3 regions of the Streptomyces colwelliae genome follow, and region 2 is predicted to be linked to each of the others. Evidence: riboswitches for the same ligand, from Rfam matches in the RefSeq annotation. Region 2 holds a riboswitch; each other region holds the start of a gene.
The links. A riboswitch is a leader RNA that binds a small molecule or an ion and turns the genes downstream of it on or off. The one in region 2 is predicted to bind cobalamin.

Region 1: it holds a riboswitch for cobalamin, as region 2 does, so the genes downstream of both, ACNFOC_RS02160 (FecCD family ABC transporter permease) here and ACNFOC_RS34025 (cobalamin biosynthesis protein) in region 2, are expected to answer to the same signal.
Region 3: it holds a riboswitch for cobalamin, as region 2 does, so the genes downstream of both, ACNFOC_RS04030 (ribonucleoside-diphosphate reductase subunit alpha) here and ACNFOC_RS34025 (cobalamin biosynthesis protein) in region 2, are expected to answer to the same signal.

The regions. Positions count from the first base shown of each region.
Region 1 is NZ_JBLTJC010000005.1:69,900-74,090, reverse strand. Features, by position in the region: gene ACNFOC_RS02170 (alpha/beta hydrolase) at 1-585, shown strand, start outside; gene ACNFOC_RS02165 (helix-turn-helix domain-containing protein) at 686-1,600, shown strand; cobalamin riboswitch at 1,627-1,770, shown strand; gene ACNFOC_RS02160 (FecCD family ABC transporter permease) at 1,878-2,969, shown strand; gene ACNFOC_RS02155 (ABC transporter ATP-binding protein) at 2,969-3,745, shown strand; gene ACNFOC_RS02150 (ABC transporter substrate-binding protein) at 3,761-4,191, shown strand, end outside.
Region 2 is NZ_JBLTJC010000214.1:6,162-10,352, reverse strand. Features, by position in the region: gene ACNFOC_RS34030 (cobyric acid synthase) at 1-1,119, opposite strand, end outside; gene ACNFOC_RS34025 (cobalamin biosynthesis protein) at 1,116-2,057, opposite strand; cobalamin riboswitch at 2,156-2,298, opposite strand; gene ACNFOC_RS34020 (DUF397 domain-containing protein) at 2,457-2,786, shown strand; gene ACNFOC_RS34015 (hypothetical protein) at 3,033-3,431, opposite strand; gene ACNFOC_RS34010 (helix-turn-helix domain-containing protein) at 3,703-4,191, opposite strand, start outside.
Region 3 is NZ_JBLTJC010000011.1:12,270-16,460, reverse strand. Features, by position in the region: gene ACNFOC_RS04045 (DUF3311 domain-containing protein) at 1-157, shown strand, start outside; gene mctP (monocarboxylate uptake permease MctP) at 154-1,755, shown strand; gene ACNFOC_RS04035 (GNAT family N-acetyltransferase) at 1,869-2,375, shown strand; cobalamin riboswitch at 2,428-2,551, shown strand; gene ACNFOC_RS04030 (ribonucleoside-diphosphate reductase subunit alpha) at 2,677-4,191, shown strand, end outside.

The DNA of each region.
Region 1 (4,191 bases), on a different contig from region 2:
GCCCTGGCCGTGTACCGGGCCCTGCTCGACGACGGAACTCCCAGTTCCGGCATCGCCTTTGTCGGTGAGTCCGCGGGCGGTGGTCTCGTCGCCGCGACGCTGGTCGCCGCCAAGGACGCGGGCCTGCCCCAGCCGTCATCGGCCGCTGTCTTCTCCCCATGGGCCGACCTGAGCGTGTCCGGCGACAGCACGGTGAGCAAGGCGGCACTCGACGCCTCACTGACCCCGGAAGGCCTGCGCGCACGCGCCCGCGACTACCTCCGCGACACCGACCCCACCACCCCGCACGCCAGCCCCGTCTTCGCCGATCTGACCGGCCTGGCACCCCTGTTCATCCAGGTCGGCTCCTACGAGATCCTCCTGGACGACGCCGTACGACTCGCCGCGCGCGCCGCCGGGCACGACGTCCACGTCGAACTGCAGGTCTGGCCCCAAGTCCCGCACGTCTTCCAGGCGTTCGCCTCGCTCCTCGACGAGGGCGCCGCCGCGCTCGACGCCGCCGGGGCGTTCATCCGGGCACGGTGGGCCGACGGCGCGGACGCCGAGAAGTCCGGCGAGGCTGTGCCGGCCGCGTCGACGTCGTAGCCGGGGAGGGCCGACAGCACGGCCGGCGGTGAGTAAAGACTCCGGCGTGCGGGGGCCGAACGGCCGGGTGCCGTGTGTCAGTTGAACGACAATGTGCTCCATGGCGGCTAGGACGAACCACTTCGGCATCGCTCTGCGGGGGTGGCGCGAGCGCGTGTCACCGCGGGACAGCGGGCTGGAGGTGGGCGGGGACCGGCGCATCCCCGGGCTGCGCCGGGAGGAACTGGCCCGGCTGGCAGGCCTGTCGGTCGACTACGTGGTCCGGCTGGAACAGGGCCGCGCCCGGAACCCCTCGGCCCAGGTGGTCATCGCACTGGCCAGGGCGCTACGCCTCGAACCGTCCGAGCGCGACCACCTGTTCCGCTGCGCCCACCTCGCACCGCCCCCGGCCGGGAACGTGTCCCGGCACGTTCCCGCGAGGGTGCACCGGCTGGTGGGTCAGCTGGCGGGCAATCCCACCGCGGTGTTCGCCGCCGACTGGACCCTCGTCAGCTGGAACGGGATGTGGTCCGAGACGATCGGCGATCCCCGTACGTACGGCTGGATCGAGCACAACCTCGTGGCCGGCATGTTCCGGACGAGCGCCGCACGAGGGCGAGAACCGATCGGGGCCTGGCCGGTCCGCTCCTGGGCGGGCGACGAGGTCGAGGAGGAGGACCTCGTCGCCGACCTGCGGGTGACGGCCGCCGCCCATCCCCATGACGCGCGGCTCGCCGCCTTCGTCGACCACATGCTGCGCGACAGCCCGCGCTTCGCCCGCCTCTGGTCCAACGGCACCGCTCGTACCCACGTCGGCGACCGCAAGACCGTCGAACACCCCCGGGTGGGAGCCGTCGACCTCGACCTCGACGTCGTGATGGCCGCCGGCACCGACCTCAGGATCGTCACGTACACGGCGGCGGTGGGGACGACCGACGCGGAGAAGCTGGACGCCCTGCGTGCCACCTGCCGGGAGCCGGCCGGCGCCATGTCGAGGGCAGACGCCCCGGGTTCTCAGGTGTTCTCAGGCATCTGACGGGAGAGGTTGGTTCAGGCGCCGTCGGCATGCTCCGCGCCGTTTGTTACGCTCCCCGAGCCTCCCGCGGGGGAAGTCCGGTGAGAATCCGGCGCTGACCCGCAACGGTGTGCGTGGCGACCTCTGGCCGTCGCGCGAGTCCGATTACCCGTGGGTGGTGCGACCCGTTGACTGCTCGCCGTGGACTGCGAGAGGGGACCGAGCGGCCGGCACGGTCGTCCGGGCTGTCTCCTCCATCGAGGCTCACCAGGCGGCCCCAGGTGAAGGACCGCCGACCGTGCTCCTCCGTCCGAGAACCGGCTCAGGCCGTGTCCAGAGCCCAGGGCGTGATCCTCGCCGGATACCCCAACACCTTCTGCTGCTCGGGCTGTTGCTCCTGCTCGGCGTCTCCCTCGTGTGCGGCGTCGGTCTCGGCGCGGCCGGGATCGGCACGGCGGACATGTTCCGGTTCCTGTGGGCCGGCGTCACCGGCGGGACCGTGCGGGCCGGTGACGCCGCCGCCTACACCATCGTGTGGGAGATCCGGCTGCCGCGGGTCGTCCTCGCGGCCGTCGTCGGGGCCGGACTGTCCGCCGTCGGCGTGGCCGTACAGGCCATGGTCCGCAACGCGCTCGCCGATCCGTTCGTGCTCGGCATCTCCTCGGGCGCGGCGGTGGGCGCCAACGCCGTCATCCTGCTGGGCGCGTTCGCCGGACTGGGGGTGTGGGCGCTGTCGGTGTCCGCGTTCGCCTCGGCGCTCGCGGCCATGGTCCTGGTCTACGCCGTGGCCCGCTCGCCGCACGGCCTCACCCCGCTGCGGCTGATCCTGACGGGCACCGCGCTGGCGTACGGCTTCGAAGCCGTCACCACCGTCATGGTGTTCGGCGCGGCCCGGGGCGAGGCGGCCCGCTCGGCGATGATGTGGCTGCTGGGGAGCCTGGGCGGGGCGACCTGGGCGCAGGTGCCGTTGGCCGCCGTCACCGTGGCGGCTGGCTGGGCGTGGCTGCGGTGGCGCGCGGAGTCGCTCAACGCCCTCGCGATGGGGGACGAGACCTCCGCCGCGCTCGGCGTCCAACCGGGCCGACTACGGCGGGAGTTGTTCCTCGTGACCGCCGCCGTGACGGGAACGGTCGTCGCGGTCAGCGGAGCCATCGGCTTCGTCGGACTGATGGTCCCGCACCTCGTGCGGATGCTCGTCGGCGCCGATCACCGCAAGGTCCTCGCGGTCGCGCCGCTCGCCGGAGCGGTGCTCCTGGTGTGGGCGGACGTACTGTCCCGGCTGCTGCTGGCGCCCGCCGAACTGCCGGTCGGTGTGATCACCGCGGTCGTGGGAGTGCCCGCGTTCCTGCTGCTGATGCGGCGCGGCGGCTATGCGTTCGGGGGGCGTTGATGAGGCTCGACATCGAGGGGCTCTCGGTCGACGCGGGCGCGGTGCGGCTGGTGCACGACATCCGGCTCTCGGCGGGCAGCGGGGCCTTTGTCGGGCTCGTCGGCCCCAACGGCAGTGGAAAGTCGACCCTGTTGAGGTGCGTGTACCGGGCGCTGCGACCGGCCGACGGCGTGATCCGGCTCGACGGCGACGACGTACACGCCATGGAACCGCGCGCCGCCGCCCGCAAGTTGGCCGCACTGCCGCAGGAGTCGTCGGCCGAGTTCGACTTCACCGTCGCCGAAGTGGTCGCTATGGGACGGCTGCCGCACCGGGACCGGACCGCCGCCTCGGACCGGGAGATCTGCGCCGGAGCCATGGCACGCACCCGCGTCACCCACCTCGCCGACCGCGGGTTCCTCGCCCTGTCCGGCGGCGAGAGGCAACGCGTCCTGATCGCCCGCGCACTCGCCCAGCGCCCCCGCGTCCTGGTCCTCGACGAACCCACCAACCACCTCGACATCGCCCACCAGTTGGACGTGCTGTCCATGGTCCGCGGCAGCGGCCTGACCGTCCTGGCGGCCCTGCACGACCTCAATCTCGCCGCCGCCCACTGCGACCAGCTGTACGTGATCGCGAACGGCCGGATCGTCGCCTCCGGCCCGCCGCACGACGTCCTCCGACCCGCCCTGCTCGCCGAGGTGTTCGGGGTCCGCGCGCATCCGGTACGGCATCCGGAGACCGGCGCCGTCCAGCTCCTGTTCGACCTGCTCCCGCCCACCACGCCCATCGCTTGAAGGACAACACCCCCCATGCGCAAGCTGCTTGCCGCCGCGCTCTGCCTCGCCGCGACCGCCACCGCCGGTTGCGGCGCCACGGTCGAGCCCTCGCCGCAGAACGCCAGATCCTCCGCCGTCACCCTCACCAACTGCGGCCGGAAGGTGACGTACAAGACGGTCCCCGAGCGGGTCGTCACCAACGACGTCGGCATCACCGAGCTGATGTTCGCCCTCGGCCTGGAGAACCGCATGGCCGGGTTCGCCATGCCCGACGACAAGGGAGACCTCACCGACGTCCCCTGGAAGGACGGCTACAAGAAGGTGAAGTGGCTGTCCAAGGACCAACTCACCAAGGAGAACGTCCTCGACGCCCGCGCCGACCTCGTCTTCGCCGGCTGGAACTACGGCTTCCGCGACGACAGCGGCTTCACCCCCGGCGCCCTGAAGAAGCTCGGCATCCCCTC
Region 2 (4,191 bases):
CACACGCACCGGCAGGACTCCGAGCCCGTCGACCGCCCCCTGCCGGCTCTCGACCTCGTCGTCGATGTGCTCGCCGAGGATCTGGAAGCCGCCGCAGATGCCGAGGGTGGGACGTTGCTCGGCCGCCCGGCGGACGAGGGCGTCCGCGAGGCCGCGCTCCCGCAGCCACTCCAGGGCCTTCACCGTCCCCCGGGTGCCGGGGACGACGACGAGGTCCGCGTCGGCCAGTTCCTCCGGCCGGTCCACGAACCGCACCACGACGCCCGGTTCGGCGGCCAGCGCGTCCACGTCGGTGAAGTTGGACATGAGGGGGATCGCGCAGACGGCGACCCGCAGCACGTCCTCGCCGACCGGCGGCGCGGTGCTGGACTCGCGCACGGTGCCGCGCAGCGAGATGCGCAGCCCGTCCTCCTCGTCGATCCCGAGCCCGTGCCGGTACGGCAGCACGCCGTACGTCCGCCGCCCGGTGAGGCCGAGCAGCATCTCCAACCCCGGCTCCAGCAACGACACATCGCCCCGGAACTTGTTGACGAGGAACCCGGCGACGAACGCCTGGTCCTCGGGCGACAGCAGCGCGACCGTCCCGAAGAAGGAGGCGAAGACGCCGCCGCGGTCGATGTCGCCGACGACGAGAACGGGCAGCCCGGCATTGCGCGCGATGCCCATGTTCACGATGTCGGTCCGCCGCAGATTGATCTCGGCGGGCGAACCGGCCCCCTCACAGATCACCGCGTCATACGTGCCCCGCAACTCGGCGAGACAGTCCAACACGGTCCCGAGCAGGGCCTCTTGCCGTCCGCCGTGATAGCCACGGGCACTCATCTCGCCCACGGGTTTGCCCATGAGCACGACTTGACTGCTCCGGTCGCTGCCCGGCTTCAGCAGCACGGGATTCATCAGCGCGGTCGGCTCGATCCGGCAGGCCTGCGCCTGCATGGCCTGCGCCCGCCCGATCTCGGCGCCCTCGCGCGTGACGAACGAATTCAGGGACATGTTCTGCGCCTTGAACGGCGCGACCTTCACACCCTGCCGCACGAGCCACCGGCAGATCCCGGCGGTGACGACACTCTTCCCGGCGTCCGAGGTGGTCCCGGCCACCAATAGCCCGCCGCCGCTCATGACTTGCTTCCCTTCACGAGGAGCCGCCCGGCGACACTAACCCCGAGCGCGAGCAGACCGACGCGCCGGGACAGCCGTACGGCACGCGCGATGTCCGGTACGGCGACGGCGCGTCCGTCGCCGTTGAGCACGGGCCGGTGCTCGACCCGGCCGCCGTAGGAGAGCGTCCCGCCGAGGCGTACGCCGAGGGCTCCCGCGAAGGAGGCCTCCACGGGCCCGGCGTTGGGGCTCGGGTGTTTGCGGGCGTCGGTGCGCCAGGCGCGGGCGGCGCGGCGCGGGTCGCCGCCCGCGACGGTCGCGAGGGCGGCGGTGAGGCGGGCGCCCGGCCAGCCGGCGACGTCGTCGAGGCGGGCCGAAGCCCAGCCGTAGCGGCGGTACTTGGCCGACTTGTGGCCGACCATGGCGTCGAGCGTGTTCACGGCCCGGAAGCCGAGCAGGCCAGGGACGCCCGCGATGCCGCCCCAGACCAGGGCGCCGACGACCGCGTCGGACGTGTTCTCGGCGACGGACTCGACGACGGCCCGGGCGATCCCGTCGGCGTCGAGGGACTGCGGGTCCCGTCCGCAGAGGTGCGGCAGGCGCGCCCGTGCGGCATCGATGTCCCCGGCCTCCAGCGCGCGCCCGACGACCCCGGCCTCGCGCGCGAGGGAGGTCCCGCCGACGACGGCCCAGGTGGCGGCGGCGGTGAGCGCGGCAGAGGCCGTACGGGACGGTCGTAGGGCCGAAGTGGCCGCGGCGGCGAGGGTGATGGTGCCACCGACGCACACAGCGGTGTGCAGGGCGCCCCAGCCTCGGTGGTCGCGCCACAGCAGGCGTTCCACGGCACCGGCGGCACGGCCGAACGCGGCGACCGGATGCCCGCGGCGGGGATCGCCGAGCAGGTGGTCGCCGAGGAGGCCGGCGGCGGCGCCGTACGCGAAGACGCGATCGGCACGCATCGGGTCAGCCGATCGCTGGGTCGGACACTGCGTTGGTACGGGACCTCGAACGGCAGCCGAGCATGGCGGTATGTCCTCACTCAGGGTGTCCACGCCCTGGTTCGACGAGACCGGCGGTGAGAGTTCCTGGCTCCCGGGGCTACCTACCCCGGTGACAGTGGCGGGACCGCGCCGGATTCACACCGGCTTCCTCTCCTGCCGCCGTACATGGCTCCGGCAGTCCACCATGCTGTTGGAAGGGGCGTCAACTTGCTGTTGACCTGGGACGGAGGAGTGTGCTGAGACGCACACTGGTCCGGATTCAGGCTAGGCAGCGACGGCACGGTTCGTAGAATTGGAGACAACGGCAGGGGAGCGATACAGAACATCCGCGGGCAGGTCTCATCCGGTCGAGTCCTGGTGCGGCCAATCCGGCAACTTGCTGTCGTGCCCTCGCTGTCCGGGACTAGTGTGCGTCGACCGGGTGGGCGTGCCGTGACATGGGTTGAGGCTCGACATGGGGGAGGCGGTGTGGCCGACGGGGCGTCCGCGTGGCGTTGGCAGAAGAGCAGCTACACCAGTTTGAGCGGGGACTGTGTCGAAGTCGCCTGTCCCGGAGACGAGGTATGGGTGCGCGATTCCAAGAACCGTCGGCAGCCGCATATGGTCGTGACCAGCACGGTGTGGTCCACGTTTGTGACAGCGGTGGCAGCGGGCAGATCCGGGGGCGACGTAACCCGTCCAGCGTGAGCCGCGAGAGGCTGGGGGCAAAAATGGGGGCCGAGAGTGAACGACCGCCGCCGGGCAAGGGAAGTAATGCCGAGCGGAAACGGCTCGCGCTGCTCTCATACTGCGCCGTGTGCGGAGCCGTGGCCACGGCTGTCGGGGCCCTGACCTCACTTCTCTTCGACGGAGTCCAGGAGCGGTTCACCGTCTGGCTCGTCACCTCGGCGGTAGTGGCGGCGGGTGCCGGGGTCGCGTGGGGATTCGCGCCGGTCACCTTCCACTGCCTTGCCGCGGGTCATCGGTCCGCGTCCCGGGCGAGGGCCGACCGCCGTTCTCCGTCCGGTCGTTGAGACTCCCGGTTCTGCTCCTCCGCCGCGGTCGATCACGGAGCTTGCGTATGAGCCATCCGATCGTCCCGGTCAGGAACGCGCTGCCCACCGAGACCAGTGCTACGTGCATGGTGGGCGAAAGCCTGATCTGGTGGAGATCGATGCCCTTCGCGATGCGCATGGATATCACCAGGCTTCCCACGAAGAGCGCGGTACACAGAGTGAGACAGCCACTTTTGGCCAGGAAGCCCTTCAGCTCCTGGTCTCGGGTGCGGAGCACCCGCTCGTGCTCCGCATCCAGGAGGCCGTCCAGCGTCTCGGCCTGGCCTTTGTCCTTCATGCCTACGGCGAACAGGTCGTGGACCGTGGGATGGTTCCACTCCTCCTGAGTGGAGGGGGTCTCGCTGGAGGGCTCCCCTTGCAGGGGGTCTGGTGCCGCTGGGGCCTCGGGTGCGGAAGACGGCGTGGTGGCGTGTGTGTCGCTGGGGGCGGTCCGACCAGGGGTGTCGGCAGTGGTCAAGGCAGCGAGGAAGTGCCGCATGAGCCCTTGCCAATCGAAGAGCGGCATCGCCGACCCTCCCCCTGCTGTGCCCGAGCCGTGGGGCTCCGGGTCAGTCCACGCTGAAGGCTTCCTTGGCATCGTCGATCAGATCGAGTGCCTGGTTCTCGCTGTAGGCGAGATTCCGCAACTGCTCGAAGGAGTCCTGGAAATTGGCCACGAGTTCGAAGTTGTCCCTGGTGGCGATGGAGCTGGCCTGGGAGAACTCGAGGTAGATCAGGTCTTCCTCGTCCTTGAAGCTGAGCAGGATGAACGCGGTCTGCGTGCTCAACAGAGCACCGGCCGAGAACGGCAGCACCTGAAGGGTGACGCGTGGATGCTCAGCCATGTTCTTGAGGTGCTGCAACTGCCGACGCATGACGTCGGGTTCACCGATTCTGCGCCGTAGAGCCGCTTCGTCCACCACGAAGTGCAGCTTGTCGACGCCGGTTTCCTCGTCGAAGACCCGCTCCTGCCGGGCGGTGCGGAACTCGACGATCTTGCGCCGAAGGGCCGCGTCGGGCATTTCGGGAGCTCCCAGAGCGTCCGCGTACTCCTCGGT
Region 3 (4,191 bases), on a different contig from region 2:
GGTCGGCTCCTACTCCAAGATCGACCCCACGTTCATCGGCATCCCGTTCTTCTACTGGTACCAGATGCTCTGGGTGCTGATCTCGGCGGCGCTGACCATGACCGCCTACAAGCTCTGGCAGCGTGACCAGCGGACCCGCCACGGAGGCAACCGGTGAACGACGGCGTGAACGGCGTCGCTCTCGGCGTCTTCATCTTCTTCTTCCTGGCCGTCACGGTCCTGGGCTTCCTGGCGGCACGCTGGCGCCGGGCCGACAACGAGCAGAGCCTCGACGAATGGGGCCTGGGCGGACGGTCGTTCGGCACCTGGGTCACCTGGTTCCTGCTCGGCGGCGACCTCTACACGGCGTATACGTTCGTGGCGGTCCCGGCGGCGGTCTACGCGGCGGGCGCGGCCGGCTTCTTCGCGGTGCCCTACACGATCCTCGTGTACCCCCTCATCTTCACGTTCCTCCCCCGCCTCTGGTCGGTGTCGCACAAGCACGGCTACGTGACGACCTCGGACTTCGTACGCGGCCGCTTCGGCTCGAAGGGTCTTTCGCTGGCGGTGGCGGTCACCGGCATCCTCGCGACGATGCCGTACATCGCGCTCCAACTGGTCGGCATCCAGGCCGTGTTGGACGTCATGGGGGTGGGCGGCAGCGCGAGTTCCAACTGGTTCGTGAAGGACCTGCCGCTGCTGATCGCGTTCGCGGTGCTGGCCGCGTACACCTATTCATCGGGTCTACGGGCGCCCGCGCTGATCGCGTTCGTGAAGGACGGCCTGATCTACATCGTGATCGCGGTGGCGATCATCTACATCCCGATCAAGCTCGGCGGCTTCGACGACATCTTCAGCGCGGCGGGCGCCAAGTTCAAGGCGGCGGGAGCGGGCGGACTCGTCCCCGCACCGGCGGGCCAATGGACGTACGCCACACTGGCGTTGGGCTCGGCACTGGCCCTGTTCATGTACCCCCACTCGATCACCGCGACCCTGTCCTCCAAGAGCCGCAACGTGATCCGCCGCAACACCACGATCCTGCCGCTGTATTCACTGATGCTGGGCCTGCTCGCGCTGCTCGGCTTCATGGCGATCGCGGCGGGCGTCAAGGTCACCAACGGCCAACTGGCCATCCCGCAGCTGTTCGAGAACATGTTCCCGGACTGGTTCGCGGGCGTGGCCTTCGCGGCGATCGGCATCGGCGCCCTGGTCCCCGCGGCCATCATGTCCATCGCGGCGGCGAACCTCTTCACCCGCAACATCTACAAGGACTTCATCAAACCGGACGCGACCCCCGCCCAGGAGACAAAGGTCTCCAAGATCGTCTCGCTCCTGGTGAAGGTAGGCGCCCTGGCCTTCGTCCTGACGATGGACAAGACGGTCGCCATCAACTTCCAACTCCTCGGCGGCATCTGGATCCTCCAGACCTTCCCGTCCCTGGTGGGCGGCCTCTTCACCCGCTGGCCCCACCGCTGGGCCCTCCTCGCCGGCTGGGCGACCGGCATGATCTACGGCACCCTCGCCGCGTACGGCGTGGCCTCCCCGACCCAGTCCCACTTCGGCGGCTCCGCGAAGGAGATCCCGGGCATCGGTGAGATCGGCTACATCGGCCTGACGGCATTCGTCCTGAACGTCGTGGTGACGGTGGTCCTCACGTTCGCCTTGAAGGCGTTCAAGGCCCCCGAGGGCATCGACGAGACCAACCCCGGCGACTACACGGCAGACGCAGGCGACCCGGGGGTAAAAGAGGAGCTCCCCGTAATCGCCGGCGCCTGAATTTCCCAGGGGCGCGGGGAACTGCGCGACCAGCCACACACAACCCGCAGCGGGCCGCCGACAGCAAGAAAAACGGCGGCCCGTTGTCGTACCCCTCCGGCACACTCGATCACATGGACATCGTGATCCGGCAGGCCCACCCCGACGAGTACGAACCCCTCGGCACCCTCACAGCCCACGCCTACCTCGACGACGGCCTACTCGACTACGGCGAGACCGACCCGTACCTCCCCGTACTGAAGGACGTAGCAAGCCGAGCCGCAGCCGCCGAGGTTCTCGTCGCGGTGGACGGCGACCACCTCCTCGGCGGAGTCACCTTCGTCCAAGGCCCCGGCCCAGTCGCCGACATAGCCCGCCCCGGCGAGGCAGAAATCCGCGCACTGGCAATCACCCGCACCGCCCGAGGCCGCGGCGCCGGCGAGGCCCTCGTCCGCGCCTGCCTCGACCGCGCCCGAGCCACGGAGGGCTGCACGGCCGTAGTCCTGTCGACCCAGAGCTCCATGCACGCGGCCCACCGCATCTACGAACGCCTCGGTTTCGTCCGCACCCCCGACCGCGACTGGAACCCCGTGCCACACCTGGACGATCTCACTCTGCTCACCTACAAGCTGACACTCTGAAACCACCGCGACACAACATCTGGTGGTGGCGTGACAGGCGAGCACAAGATGTATGCTCATGCTCGCTGTCGCCGCAGGGGAATCCGGTGCGAATCCGGAACTGTCCCGCAACGGTGTACTTGCGTGCATATGCACGCCTGGTCAGTCCGAGGACCTGCCGACGGCGCGCGTCCGGCCACCCGGCCAGGGCGCATGACGTCCGGGCCTCGTGGAGTGGGCCGGTGGACGCGACGCCCCGTGCGCTCGTGTGCTGCCGCCTGCCCTCAGCGAGGCCCCGTGCCGAGCGAGGGAGAGCCCCACCGTGACCATCGCGCCAGCAGAGCCGGCATCAGCGACCCAGGTGAACGAGGCGACCGTAGCGAACGCGACCGGAACCGGAACCGACGTTCCTGGTACGGCCGTTCCCGGAGCGACCGTTCCCGGAGCCGACGGCCCCGGTACCGCGATCCTGCGGACCCTGACCGAGCTGACCGCCGACCTTCCCGACGCCGACCCCGGCCGGGTCGCCGCCGCCACGTTGCGCGGCCGGTCCGCGCACGCGGACGTGGCGGAACTGCGCGAACTGGCCACGGAGGCGGCCGCCGGCCTCATCTCCGAGGACCCCGTCTACTCCCGGCTGGCCGCCCGGCTGCTGACGGTCAGCATCGCCGCCGAGGCCGCCTCCCAGGGCGTCACGACGTTCACCGAATCCGTCGCCGTCGGCCACCGCGAGGGCCTCATCGCGGACCGCACCGCCGAGTTCGCGACGCTGCACGCGGCCCGTCTCGACGCGCTGATCGACACGGAGGCCGACGACCGCTTCGGCTACTTCGGGCTCCGTACGCTGTACAGCCGTTACCTCCTGCGGCACCCGATCACCCGCAAGGTGATCGAGACCCCCCAGCACTTCATGCTGCGCGTGGCCGCCGGTCTCGCCGAGGACGACAGCACCCGCGCCCTGGACGAAGTAGCCGCGCTCTACCGCCTGATGAGCCGCCTCGACTACCTCCCGTCCTCCCCCACGCTCTTCAACTCCGGCACCCGGCACCCTCAGATGTCGTCCTGCTACCTGCTCGACTCCCCGCTGGACGAGCTGGACTCCATCTACGACCGGTACCACCAGGTCGCCCGCCTCTCGAAGCACGCCGGTGGCATCGGGCTGTCGTACTCCCGTATCCGCAGCCGCGGTTCGCTGATCCGGGGGACGAACGGGCACTCCAACGGCATCGTCCCGTTCCTGAAGACGCTGGACGCCTCGGTCGCCGCGGTGAACCAGGGCGGCCGGCGCAAGGGCGCGGCCGCGGTGTACCTGGAGACCTGGCACTCCGATATCGAGGAGTTCCTGGAGCTGCGGGACAACACGGGTGAGGACGCCCGTCGTACGCACAACCTGAACCTGGCGCACTGGATCCCGGACGAGTTCATGCGCCGGGTGAACGAGAACGGCGACTGGTCGCTCTTCTCCCCCGCCGACGTGCCCGAGCTGGTCGACCTGTGGGGCGACGAGTTCGACGCCGCGTACCGCAAGGCCGAGGCGCAGGGTCTGGCCAAGAAGACCATCCCGGCCCGCGACCTCTACGGCCGCATGATGCGCACCCTCGCGCAGACCGGCAACGGCTGGATGACCTTCAAGGACGCGGCCAACCGCACCGCCAACCAGACCGCCGAGCCGGGCCACACGGTCCACTCCTCGAACCTCTGCACGGAGATCCTGGAGGTCACGGACGACGGCGAGACGGCGGTCTGCAACCTCGGTTCGGTGAACCTGGGCGCGTTCGTGGTCGACGGTGACATCGACTGGGAGCGGCTGGACGAGACGGTCCGTACCGCGGTCACC